One region of the Kribbella sp. CA-294648 genome, then DNA from elsewhere that is predicted to be linked to it. Evidence: riboswitches for the same ligand, from Rfam matches in the RefSeq annotation. Region 1 holds a riboswitch; the other holds the start of a gene.

Region 1 (6,511 bases):
GCGGGCTCGGCCACTACATCGGGCTCGACGTCCATGACTGCGACGCAGCGCGTCCGGAGCGGTATCTCGCTGGGGACTTGGAAGCTGGGATGGCGCTGGCTGTCGAGCCGGGCCTGTACTTCCACCCCCACGACGAGACGGTCCCGCCGGAGCTGCGCGGGATCGGCATCCGGATCGAGGACAACGTCGTGGTGCACTCCGACCGGCTGGAGATCCTCACCGAGGCGCTGCCGATCACCACCGACGGCCTCGAGGCCTGGACCCGCGCCCAGCTCCCGAGCTGAAGAGACTTCCAAACAACAACTTAGAGTAGTCAAGTAATCACTTAAAATAACCTGGTCACAAGCAGTAACATTCGTCCGCCCAGCACGATGTAACGAGCGGGGGAGGGTCAATCTCGGCCCGGTGCGCGGTAGTGGGGGGCCGCGGCTGCGCACCGGCCGAGCTGGCCCCGACTGGGAACCCGGGGGTCCCAGGGGAACAACAGCACGGGGGGATTTTCCGATGAACCTGCGAGTGCGGGTGGTGCGCTGCGCGTGCGCCGGGGGCCGCTACTGGTATGCCGACATCGACGATGCGGAAGATCCGCAGCCCGACGATCCCTACTGGTTCGTCGACGGCTGCCAGACCCAGGCCGAAGCCCTCGAGCTCGCCTGCGCGCGACTGCCCGAGCTCTCCGCCGAGGCCTACCGAGGCGGCTCCCTGAAACGCGTCCAGGAAGCCAACCTCGTCTCCGTCTGACCAGCTCAGCCAGTCGGCGGTACTGCGGCGCAAGTGGTGCCGCGGGCAGGAACCTTCAGCGCGACCAGATAGTTGTCGACGGTCTGCAGCGTGCAGGGGCTCGCGTCGTAGCTGCCGTGACCCCAGCCCTCGTAAGTGACCAGTACGCCGTGCCGGCCGAGCTGGCGGGCCACGCTCTGGGCCGAGCTGTAGCCGGTGGCGGGGTCGTGCAGGGAGTTCAGGAGCAGCGCCGGTGTCTTCAGGTGCACCCGCACGTCCTGCTGCGGGTTGGGCGCCTTCGGCAGGCCCAGACAGTTTGTCACGGCGATCAACGTCGGCGGGATCTTCACGTCCTCGGTGTTCCGGGCAATCCGGCGCAGGTGAGCGGCGTACTCGTCGTACGAGCGGACCGGCAGGCTGAAGTCACGGCAGAACGGGACCAGCGGGTTCTGGGCGAGCCCGGTCGGTACCGGCGGTTCAGCGGTCGGCGGCTCGCTCACTTCGAGCTGCTTCAGCATGTCGGCGAGCTCCGGCCACCTCGGGCCGTACAGCATCCGGAACGCGCCGAACGTCAGGGTGAACGGTGTTGCCTTCAGCTTCGGCTGGCGCGGATCCGGTAGCTCACCGCGACCGGCCCGGGCGACGAGATCGGCCCACAGCGCGTGGAGATCCCGCCCGTGCAGCGAGCAGGTGGTCGTCTCGTTGCACCACTTCACGAACTCGGTGAACGAGTCCTGAACCGTCGCGGCCTGCTTGTCGAGCCAGTCACCGGTCGTGGTGTCGCCGTGGTCGAAGACGCTCTCCAGGACGAGGGCGCGCAGGCGATGCGGGTAGCGCTCGGCGTACTGCTGACCCAGCAGCGTGCCGTACGAACTGCCGTGGAAGGTCAGCTTCGACTCACTCAGCGCCGCGCGGATCGCGTCGACGTCCCGCACGGTCTGCAGCGTGTCGACGTGGTCGTACAAGGGGCCGGTGTGAGTCCGGCAGTCCTTCGCGAGTTTGCGGTTGTAGCGGATCGTCTCCGCGAACTCCGCCCGGCTGGTGATCAGCGGCGAGGGCTGCTTCATCAGCAGTGGGGCCGAGCAGACGATCGGGTTGCTGCGCGCGATCCCGCGCGGGTCGATGCTGACGATGTCGAACCGGTTCTGAATGGTGTCGCTGAAGCGATCCATCCCGGTCCGGATCCGGTCGACGCCGGAGTCGCCGGGACCGCCCGGACCGAAGAAGAGGGTGCCGACGCGAGCGGCGGGGTCCTTCGCAGTACGGCGGGCGATGGCCAGGCCGAACGTGGGTCCGTTCGGCCGGTTCCAGTCCACCGGCAGCTGCAGAGTGGCGCACTTCGAGCCCGCCACGAGCAGCGGGTCCTCCTTGGGTTTCACCTCGCAGTCGGTCCATTGCAGGACATCGGGTGCTGTGGCGGTTGCGGTGACGGTTGCACTGGCGGTTGCTGGCAGGGCGACCACACCGGCGAACACCAAGCCTGTGATCACACCCCAGGTGGGGGTTCTGAGCTTCATCCCCCGATCCTCGGCAACCGCCTTCCGAAACACATCGGGGGTGACCCTTGACCGAACCCCCGGCCCGCTTGGGGGACTTGTTAGGGTCACAGGCCTGATGACTGAGACGACGACTGACCCGACGGGCGCGACGACGCAAGCTTCGGCCGGATCGAAGCACGCAACCGTTTTCCGCGCCGTGGCGATCGCCGAGGCGATCTCCTGGACCGGCCTGCTGATCGGGATGCTGTTCAAGTACGTGCTGTCCGACAACGAGATCGGCGTGAAGATCTTCGGCCCGATCCACGGCGGGATCTTCATCGCCTACGTGATCACCGTCGTCGCCGTCCGCGGCCGGCTGCGGTGGAGCATCCCGGTCACGCTGGCGGCGCTCGCCGCGAGCATCCCGCCGCTGTTCACCTGGTTCTTCGAGATCTGGGCCAAGCGCACCGGCCGGTTGTCTTAAAGCCCGCGCCGGATTGACGCGCGCCGCCGGCGCGCCGTACCGTCGCGGCGAGCAAGAAAACAGCCGCATGAACCCGTGCGGGAGAGACCCGGGCTCGACCCGGGCGCCGTAGGAGCAACTCTCCCCAAGAATCTCTCAGGCACCTTCACCGTGCGGGCGAGGCACCTCTGGAAGGCAGACCTGCCTGACAGAGCGGGGAGGCATACCAATCGGTCAATGGCGACCAGGAGGCCTCCAGCATGGCGATCAGCGTGTTCGACCTGTTCAGTATCGGGATCGGTCCGTCGAGCTCCCACACCGTGGGACCGATGCGGGCCGCCCGGACGTTCGCTCTCGGCCTGGCCGAGGACGGACTGCTCGACCGTACGGCGGCCGTCGAGTCGCAACTGTTCGGTTCGCTCGGGGCGACCGGCCACGGGCACGGCAGCAACAAGGCGGTCATCCTCGGTCTGGAGGGTGAAGACCCCGAGACCGTCGACACCCGCTCGGTCGAGAGCCGGGTCGCCGCGATCCGCGCGGCCGGCGTGCTGCGGCTCGCCGGGCAGCGGGAGATCCCGTTCGACGAGAACAGCCAGCTCGTCATGCACCGCCGCAAGGCGTTGCCCTACCACCCGAACGGGATGACTTTCCTGGCCCGCATGGCCGACGGCGCCGTACTGCGGGAGCGCACCTACTACTCCGTCGGCGGCGGCTTCGTCGTGGACGAGAACGCGGCGGCCGGCGACCGGATCGTCGCGGACCGGACGCCGCTCAAGTACCCGTTCCTGTCCGGCAACGAGCTGCTCGATCGATGCCGCGAGTCGGGGCTGCCGATCAGCGAGGTGATGCTCGCCAACGAGCTGGCCTGGCGGACCGAGGCCGAGATCCGCGAGGGCCTGCTGCACATCTGGCAGGTGATGCAGGATTGCGTCGAGGAGGGCTGCGAGACCGAGGGGACGCTGCCGGGTGGGCTGAAGGTCCCGCGGCGCGCGCACGCGTTGCACCAGAAGCTGAGCAGCGACAAGTGGTCGGTCGATCCGCTGAAGGTGATGGACTGGGTCAACCTGTTCGCGCTCGCGGTCAACGAACAGAACGCGTCGGGTGGCCGGATCGTCACCGCGCCGACGAACGGTGCCGCCGGCATCATTCCCGCGGTGCTGCTGTACTACCGGCGATTCGTGCCGGGGGCAACAGAAGACGGAGTGGTCCGGTTCCTGCTCGCGGCTGCCGCGATCGGCGTTCTGTACAAGGAGAACGCGTCCATCTCCGGCGCCGAGGTCGGCTGCCAGGGCGAGGTCGGCTCGGCCTGCTCGATGGCCGCCGCCGGCCTGTGCGAAGTCCTGGGTGGGACGCCGGAGCAGGTCGAGAACGCGGCCGAGATCGCGATGGAGCACAACCTCGGGCTGACCTGCGACCCGGTCGGCGGACTGGTTCAGATCCCCTGTATCGAGCGCAACGCGATGGCGTCGATGAAGGCGATCAACGCGGCCCGGATGGCGATGCACGGCGACGGCGTACACGTCGTCTCGCTGGACAAGGTGATCAAGACGATGCGCGAGACCGGCGCGGACATGAAGATCAAGTACAAGGAGACGTCACGAGGCGGCCTGGCCGTGAACGTGATCGAGTGCTGACGGATCCTGTACGTGCGCGCTGTGGCCGAGGCCGGGCAGCGTGACGACCTGATCGTGCAGCGCGGCCAGCTCGGCGTCGGTGTTCATCGGGTCGAGCTCGCCCCGCGCCAGTACGACGTCCGCCTGGCTGGCCGCGATCAGCTCGGCCATCTTCGGCGCACCGACGCCGAAGGTGGCCGGATCCATCGCGATTCGCCAGCGTCCGCCGACCTCCAGCAGCCCGCTGTCCACGGCCTCACTCGCGGGATCGACCAGCCCTTGCAGCCCTGAGACTTTGAGATACCGCGCAGCCGCTTCGTCCCTGGTGTCGAACCACGCGATCGGCTTCTGTGCCAGAGCAGCCGCCTTGGCGAGCTCGTCGGCCGACCACGAGACCTTCACCCCGAGGGCGATCACCCGATCCACCTGTACGCCGTACCGGCCGCTGGCCAGCTCGAGCGCGATCACTCCACCCAACGAGTGTCCGACGACAACCAGCTCCCGGCGTACCGGCAGAAACTCGGCAACCGCAGCCGCCATCGACTCGAACGTGTACCGCGACAACGCCCCGGCCCGCCCATGCCCCGGCAGGTCCGGCGCCACCCGAGGCTGAGCCCACCCGTCCCAGACCCGCCCGGTCCCGCCGAGCCCGTGCAGCAACACCAGAGATGACATGGCGGTCAGGGTGCCAGAAATCGGTGGTGCTGGCGAGAAAGATGCGCCAAAGGGGTGTTTCAAACAGGTCATTGAACGGTACGGTTCGGGTCTTGTGAGGATGTCCCGCCGTGTTGCTGTCGCCTTCGTCGTGCCGGTGGGGGTGTATGCCGTTTTGCTGGTGGTCGCCTTGATGGGTGGGCCGCGGGCGCCGGTGATTCCGCTGCCGGGTGGTGGTGCTGGGGTGGAGGCAGCCAAGCCGGTGACTGGGCCGCCTCCGCCTGGAGCGGCGGGCGAGACGTTGCCGGCGATTCCTCAGCAGGTGACGCCGACGCCCTCGTCGCCGCCGCAGTCCACCGGGCCGCTGGACGAGAACGGCCAGCCGGGACAGCCTCCGGCGACGAGTGGACCGGGCGACGGGCGTCCGTCGGAGGCCACTCCGCTACCTTCCGAGCCGCCGACGCCGGAACCGACGCCGGGAGTAGCCGAGCGCCGCAACCCTTCGATGCCTCCGGCAACTAAAACCCCGCCCGCGCCGCCGGCCACCGAACCGACCGATCCGGGTCAGCCGCCCAGCACACCTGGTACGCCGAACCCGCCGCCGCCGACCGTCACGCCCACCGCGACGCCGAGTGGGCCGCCGGACCAGCCCAAGCCGCCCACCCTGGCAGACACCCTCCTGGTGCTCCTCGGCAAACTCCGCCGCTGAGCACCCTTTGAGGGAAGGTCAGTACGGGTCGACGCTGCTCGAGCTGGCGTTGCCGAGGACCGAGGGCTTCAGCTGGACTTCCCAGCCCTGGTTCTTGGTGAAGCCCTGGTCGAAGCGCTTGAAGGAGCAGTCGGAGCTGAACTGGCGGCGTTTCGGGTTCCAGTCCTTGCCGCTCTTCACGTACAGGTGGTACGCGCCGCCGATCCGGTAGACGGTCGCGGTCTTCTTCGCCTGGACGTACAACATGATGTGCGGCTTGCTCGGCGGCTTTCCGGGGCTGACGATCGAGACCGCGACGTCGGTGGCCGAGCCGTTCTTCACCCGGAGCGCACCGTTTCCGCCGGCGCCGCTGCGGATGATGACGTCGCCGTTGGCGGGCCGGGTGTCGGTCGGCTCGGGGCCGAGGTCCGGCAGGGTCCGGCCGAAGATCAGGCCGAGGGTCCGCAGCTGGGCGACAGCGGTGGACATCGTGGTGGTGAGCTGGCGCTGCAGCGACTGGGAGACGTACGCGAGTCCGCCGCAGCCGACGTCGCTGGTGTCACCGGCCGACAGGGCGGTCGCGGCGGTCTTCAAGCGCAGCTGCAGCACCCGGTTGGCGGCTACTGCGCGGGCCGGTGGCTTGATCGATCCCAGCGCGAGCGACTCCGCGTTCAGCGTCTGGGTCAGGTTCTCCATCGCGGCGCTCAGGCTGCTCTCGGTCTTCACCGTCGCCAGCGCGTTGATGTCACCCGCCAGTCGCTGGTCGAGCCGGATCAACGCCGTCTGGTACTGCGCCTGCGTCAGCGGCCCGGCCGGTGCCGACGGGGTTGTGGTGGTCGGCGCCGAGGTGGGCACCGAAGCCGGTTCCGAAGTCGGTGCGCTGGTGGGTGCGGTC
Region 2 (6,511 bases), 4.1 Mb from region 1:
GTCGACCGGCGTGGTGGTCGTGCTCGGCATCCGTATCTTCACCAACATGGCGGCGATCCGCCGCCACGTCTTCAGGGCCTGACATGAGTACCGACGACCCCACCCCGCCACCCGAGCAGCCGAAGCCGGACAAGCCGGCCGAGCCGGAGCCCGTCGTACCGGAGCCGGCCGAGCCGAAGCCTGCCGTACCGGAGAAGCCGGCCGAGCCGAAGCCCGCAGTACCGGACAAGCCGGCCGAGCCGAAGCCCGTCGTACCGGGCAAGCCGGCCGAGCCGAGGCCTGCCGTGCCCGAGAAGCCGGCGGAGCCGAAGCCCGCGGTACCGGACAAGCCGGATGAAGTGAAGCCTGTTGCGTCCGAGCAGGAGGCGCCGGTCAAGCCGACGCCGATGCCCAAGCCCAAGACGCCGAACCTGGCGCTGCGGCGACTGCGGGCCGGGTTCAAGCCGTCGCGCGGTCAGGCGATCGTGGCCGTTGTGCTCGCCCTGGTCGCCTGCATGGCGGTCGTGCAGGTCCGGGTGAACCGGGCCGACGACGGCTACCAGAACGCCCGCCGCGAGGACCTGATCGCGATCCTCGACGGCCTGGGCCAGAACACCCGCCGGCTGGAAACCGAGATCACCGAGCTGGAGGCGCGCAAGAACACGCTGACCTCCAGCGCGGACAAGGCGCAGACCGCCCGCGAACAGGCCGAGCAGCAGGTGCGCGTGCTCGGCATCCTGGCCGGTACGCTGCCTGCCCAGGGCCCCGGCGTCCGGATCACCCTGAACGACCCGAACACCAAGATGCAGTCCAGCAACCTGCTGGACGCGATCGAGGAACTGCGCGACGCGGGCGCCGAGGCGATCCAGATCAACGGGCAGGTCCGGGTGGTGGCCAGTACCGACCTGGTCGACGACGCGCCCGGGGTGAAGATCGACGGCGAGAAGGTGCAGTCGCCGTACGTGATCGAGGCGATCGGGGAGTCGCACAACCTGGCCGAGGCGGCCAACTTCCCCGGTGGGCTGGTCAGTGAGGTGACCGGTCCGCAGATCGGCGGCACGGCCGAGGTGACCGAGCTGCCGCAGGTCCAGATCACTGCCTTGCACGTCCCGGAGGAGCATCGCTACGCTCGCCCGGCGCCCAGCCCGACCAAGTAGCCGGACCAGTACCGCAGTACCGCAGTACCGCGCATTTCCTCAGCTGCAGTTCCCTTTGAGTGATGGAGGACCGAGGTGTACCCCGAAGACCTGAAGTACACGGCCGAGCACGAGTGGGTGAAGGGCGGCGAGGGCCCGGTGCGGGTCGGTATCACCGACTTCGCGCAGGACGCGCTCGGCGACATCGTGTACGTGCAGCTGCCGGAGGTCGGGACCGCGGTCCGGGCCGGCGACTCCTGCGGTGAGCTCGAGTCCACCAAGAGCGTCAGCGACCTGTTCGCGCCGCTCAACGGCACCGTGCGCGCCGTCAACGAGGCGCTCGCCGACCAGCCCGACCTGGTCAACACCGACCCGTACGGCGAGGGCTGGCTGCTCGACATCGAGGTGGACGACGACGAGGAGATCGAGGCGTTGATGGACGCCGAGACCTACAAGGGACAGCTCGAACAGAGCTGACCGGCCGCCGGCGCCCCGCCAACCCTCGGCCAACTTCGGTCGCGGGGCGCTAGCTGGTAGGTTCATCAGACCTCAACCGCCGGTCGAGGGTTGGGGTCGCAGTCCACACTTGTCATACGGGGCCAACTGAGAACGTCGCCGGACCGCCGGCGATCGGGAGGATCACAGCATGCCGTTCTGCAACCAGTGCGGGCACGAGAACTCCGAGGGCAGCAGGTTCTGCTCGCAGTGCGGAACGATGCTCCCTGGCGCGGACCGTCCGGTGACCGCCCCCGGCGTGACCGACACCGCGATGCTCACACCGATCAGCGTCGAGCCGGAGACCGAGCGGTTCGACTCCGGCGAGCAACTGTCCGCCGAGGACGAGGCCGCCGTCGGCGCGCTGCCGCAGGGCTCGGCCCTGCTGATCGTCCAGCGCGGCCCGAACGCGGGCAGCCGGTTCCTGCTCGACGTCGACGTGGTCACGGCCGGCCGGCACCCCGACAGCGATATCTTCCTGGACGACGTCACCGTGTCCCGGCGGCACGCGGAGTTCCGCCGTGACGCGTCCGGTGTCAAGGTCCGCGACGTGGGCAGCCTGAACGGCACCTACGTCAACCGGGACCGGATCGACGAGCTGCAACTGTCGAACGGCGACGAGGTGCAGATCGGCAAGTACCGCCTGGTCTACTACGCCAGTGGTCAGGCCTGACCCAGCGGTCGGAGACTCCGGCTGGCGCGACGGGGTCGGGGCCGGGGCGAACGCCGTCGGGAGCCACAGCATCGGTGAGGTGCTGCGGCTCCTGCAGACCGAGTTCGCCGACGTGACGATCTCCAAGATCCGCTTCCTCGAGGCGGAGGGGCTGGTGACCCCGGCCCGGACGGCGTCGGGGTACCGCAAGTTCAGCGCGGCCGACATCGAGCGGCTGCGCTATGTGCTGACGGCGCAGCGTGATCAGTACCTGCCGCTGAAGGTGATCAAGGAGCACCTGAGCGCGATGGACCGGGGACTGCGGCCGCCTGCCGCCGGTGGCCGGCCCGCGGCGCCGGAACAGTTGCCTCAGCCCGCTGGTCTGCCGGATGCCGAGGACTTCTCGACGTACGGGACCGAGCTGAAGCTGACCCGGGACGAGCTGCGCGAAGCGGCGGGCATCACCGCCGAACTGCTCGAACAGCTGGAGAGTCACAACCTCGTGGTGGCCCGCGGCAACCATTACGACGGGGACGCGATCCTGATCGCCAAGGCGGCCGCGGAGTTCGCGCAGTACGGGGTGGAGCCACGCCACCTGCGGCCGTTCCGGGCGGCGGCCGATCGGGAGGTGGGCCTGATCGAGCAGGTGGTCCAGCCGCGGCGCGAGGACAAGACGCTGGAACTGGCCGCCCTGGCGGTTCGGTTGCACGCGGCACTGGTCCGCTCCCGCCTCACCCGCTGACCCCGGTACTACGCGCCGCCGGGCGGCGGTGGGGCAGCCCCGGCCTGGTGCGCAGAGTAGGCTGGACGTGTGCGCGAAGTCGACGTGGTCGGAGTCCGGGTTGAGATGCCCTCGAGTCAGCCGATCGTGCTGCTCCGGGAGGTCGGCGGCGAGCGGTACCTGCCGATCTGGATCGGTGCGGCCGAAGCGAGCGCGATCGCTTTCGCCCAGCAGGGGATGGAACCACCCCGGCCGCTGACCCACGACCTGTTCGCGGAGACCATCCGGATGCTCGGTCACACCCTGAGCCAGGTCCGGATCGTCAACCTGACCGACGGCGTGTTCGAGGCGATCCTGGTCTTCGACGACAAGACCGAGATCTCCGCCCGCCCGTCCGACTCGATCGCGCTGGCCCTGCGCACCGGGACCCCGGTCTTCTGCACCGAGGAGATCCTGGCCGAGGCCGGCATCCCCGTCCCGGACAGCGAGAACGAGGACGACGAGGTGGTCGAAGAGGAAGAGGTCGAACGCTTCCGCGAGTTCCTCGACCAGGTCACCCCGGAAGACTTCGACAAGAGCTGACCAGCAGGCTCCCTCGGCTGCCGGCGGAGAGGTCGTGACAGCCGGTTTGAGTCAGGGTGGTACAAGGCCGGACAGGTAACGATTCGTGTCGGTGGCGCGACACGCCTCCGGCTCGGGGCGGTTGTCGTTGACCGGGCCTGGGTGGCGGCTTACCTTGAAGGAGTTGTGGGGTGTTGTAACTCCACGGATGTGATCCGTTCCAGTCGGTACCCAGGGAGGCTCAGGCGTGACACGCACCGGCGACACTGATCTGACGGCGCAGTCGACGTCCGAAGCACACGCCGAGGCGGCCGCCAGCGCCGGCGTCCAGGGTTTGCTGTTCGACGACGACCTGTCGCCGATGCCCGACGACGTCGGTTTCCGCGGCCCGACCGCGTGTGCCGCGGCGGGGATCACCTACCGCCAGCTGGACTACTGGGCCCGGACCGGGCTGGTTTCGCCGTCCGTGCGTCCGGCCACCGGTTCCGGCACCCAGCGGCTCTACGGTTTCCGCGACGTGTTGTTGCTCAAAGTGATCAAGCGGCTGCTCGACGCGGGCATCTCGCTGCAGCAGATCCGCAGTGCCATCGCCCACCTGAGCAAGCGTGGCATCGATGACCTGACCCAGATCACGCTGATGAGCGACGGCGCCTCGGTCTACATGTGCACCTCGCCGGACGAGGTCATCGATCTGCTGGCCGGCGGCCAGGGGGTCTTCGGGATCGCGCTCGGTGGCGTCTGGCGGGAGGTCGAGGGTTCGCTGTCGGAGCTGCCGACCGAGCGGCTCGACGCGCACGGCGAGACCGACCAGGCGCACGCGAACGACGAGCTGGCTGCCCGTCGCCGCGCCCGGATGACCGGCTGAGGTACGCTCGACCACAGCCGTACACAGCACTCGGGAGAGTCTCAGCAACGTTGTTTGGCTGGGCGCCGAAGGGGCAATTCCTCCCCGGAACCTCTCAGGCCCATGGACCGAGTGCCTTAGGCGACTCTGAAGCGTGCGCTGCGTGACAGAGGGGGAGGCCACCGGCAACTGTCAGCAACGGAGCCTCTTCAATGACTGCGTCAGATTCCTCCACCCCAACGCCCCAGTCGCCGGTCTCGGCGGTGTTCGCCGACCGGCACATCGGCCCGCGCCCGGACGAGGTCGCCCGGATGGTACAGGCCCTCGGGTACGCCGATGTCGACGCGCTGGTGGATGCCGCCGTGCCCGCGTCGATCCGGTCGACCGAGCCGCTCCGGCTGCCCGAGCCGGCCTCCGAGGTCGACGCGCTGACCGAGCTGCGCCAGCTCGCCGCGCGCAACACCGTCGCCACCTCGATGATCGGCCAGGGGTACTACGGCACGTTCACCCCGTCGGTGATCGTCCGCCGCCTGGTCGAGAACCCGGCCTGGTACACGGCCTACACGCCGTACCAGCCGGAGATCTCGCAGGGCCGGCTGGAGGCGCTGCTGAACTTCCAGACCGTCGTGTCGGACCTGACCGGCCTGCCGACCGCGAACGCGTCGCTGCTCGACGAGGGCACCGCCGCCGCTGAGGCGATGACGCTGGCCCACCGCTCCAACCGCAAGAGCAAGAGCAACCGCTTCCTGGTCGACGCCGACTGCTTCGCGCAGACCATCGCCGTCGTCGAGACCCGGGCCGAGGCGCTCGGCATCGAGGTCGTCGCCGCCGACACGACCGACGGACTGCCCGAGGGCGACTTCTTCGGGTTCCTGGTCCAGTACCCCGGGTCCGGCGGTGTCGTCCGCGACCTGAAGCCGCTGATCGCCGCGGCGCACGAGCGGGAGACCCTCGTCGCCGTCGCGTCCGACCTGCTCGCCCTGACGCTGCTCGAAGCGCCGGGTGAGGCCGGGGCCGACATCGTCATCGGCTCGTCCCAGCGCTTCGGTGTCCCACTCTTCTACGGTGGCCCGCACGCGGGATTCATGTCCGTGCGTTCCGGCCTCGAGCGCTCACTGCCGGGCCGGCTGGTCGGCGTCTCGGTTGACGCGGACGGTGCACCGGCGTACCGGCTGGCTTTGCAGACGCGCGAGCAGCACATCCGTCGCGAGAAGGCGACCTCCAACATCTGTACTGCGCAGGTGCTGCTGGCCGTCGTCGCCTCGATGTACGCCGTCTACCACGGTCCTGACGGACTGAAGGCGATTGCCGACCGGGTGCACCGCAACGCGGACAGCCTCGCCGCATCGCTCAAGGCCGGTGGCGTCGAGGTTGTGCACGAGCAGTTCTTCGACACCGTGCTGGCTCGCGTGCCCGGCCGGGCGGCTGACGTCGTGGACAACGCCCGTCAGAACGGCATCTGGCTGCGGCTCGTCGACGCGGACCATGTCGGCATCTCCTGCGACGAGAAGACCGACGCCACCGCGCTCGGCCGGGTCTGCCGCGCCTTCGGAGTCACGTACGACGCGACCCTCGGCGGCGGCAGCCTGCCCGAGACGGTCCTCCGGACCTCGGAGTACCTGACGCACCCCGTCTTCAACACCCACCGGTCCGAGACGGCGATGCTGCGTTACCTGCGCAAGCTGTCGGACTACGACTACGCGCTCGACCGCGGCATGATCCCGCTCGGCTCCTGCACGATGAAGCTGAACGCGACCACCGAGATGGAAGCGGTCACCTGGCCGGAGTTCGCCGACATGCACCCGCTGGCGCCGATCGAGGACGCCGCCGGGTACGTGAAGCTGATCGGCCAGCTGGAGCGCTGGCTGGCCGAGGTGACCGGGTACGCGAAGGTCTCGATCCAGCCGAACGCGGGCTCGCAGGGTGAGCTCGCGGGTCTGCTGGCGATCCGTGGCTACCACCGGGCCCAGGGCAACGAAGACCGCAACGTCTGCCTGATCCCCGCCAGCGCGCACGGCACCAACGCGGCCTCCGCGGTGATGGCCGGGATGAAGGTGGTTGTTGTCAAGGGCAACGACGACGGCACGATCGACCTGGCCGACCTGCGCGCCAAGGCCGACGAG

What was found. A riboswitch is a leader RNA that binds a small molecule or an ion and turns the genes downstream of it on or off. The one in region 1 is predicted to bind glycine.
Region 2: another riboswitch for glycine. It lies ahead of gcvP (aminomethyl-transferring glycine dehydrogenase); the one in region 1 lies ahead of ACQPYM_RS38860 (L-serine ammonia-lyase).

Annotation. Positions count from the first base shown of each region.
Region 1 is NZ_CP191981.1:8,156,930-8,163,440, reverse strand. It holds gene ACQPYM_RS38880 (aminopeptidase P family protein) at 1-284, shown strand, start outside; gene ACQPYM_RS38875 (hypothetical protein) at 505-741, shown strand; gene ACQPYM_RS38870 (alpha/beta hydrolase) at 747-2,237, opposite strand; gene ACQPYM_RS38865 (DUF3817 domain-containing protein) at 2,335-2,682, shown strand; glycine riboswitch at 2,751-2,843, shown strand; gene ACQPYM_RS38860 (L-serine ammonia-lyase) at 2,922-4,295, shown strand; gene ACQPYM_RS38855 (alpha/beta fold hydrolase) at 4,257-4,949, opposite strand; gene ACQPYM_RS38850 (cell envelope integrity protein TolA) at 5,050-5,637, shown strand; gene ACQPYM_RS38845 (hypothetical protein) at 5,656-6,511, opposite strand, start outside.
Region 2 is NZ_CP191981.1:4,036,586-4,043,096, forward strand. It holds gene ACQPYM_RS19210 (small basic family protein) at 1-82, shown strand, start outside; gene ACQPYM_RS19215 (DUF881 domain-containing protein) at 84-1,136, shown strand; gene gcvH (glycine cleavage system protein GcvH) at 1,212-1,592, shown strand; gene ACQPYM_RS19225 (FHA domain-containing protein) at 1,762-2,283, shown strand; gene ftsR (transcriptional regulator FtsR) at 2,270-3,004, shown strand; gene ACQPYM_RS19235 (bifunctional nuclease family protein) at 3,074-3,565, shown strand; gene ACQPYM_RS19240 (MerR family transcriptional regulator) at 3,792-4,409, shown strand; glycine riboswitch at 4,431-4,529, shown strand; gene gcvP (aminomethyl-transferring glycine dehydrogenase) at 4,601-6,511, shown strand, end outside.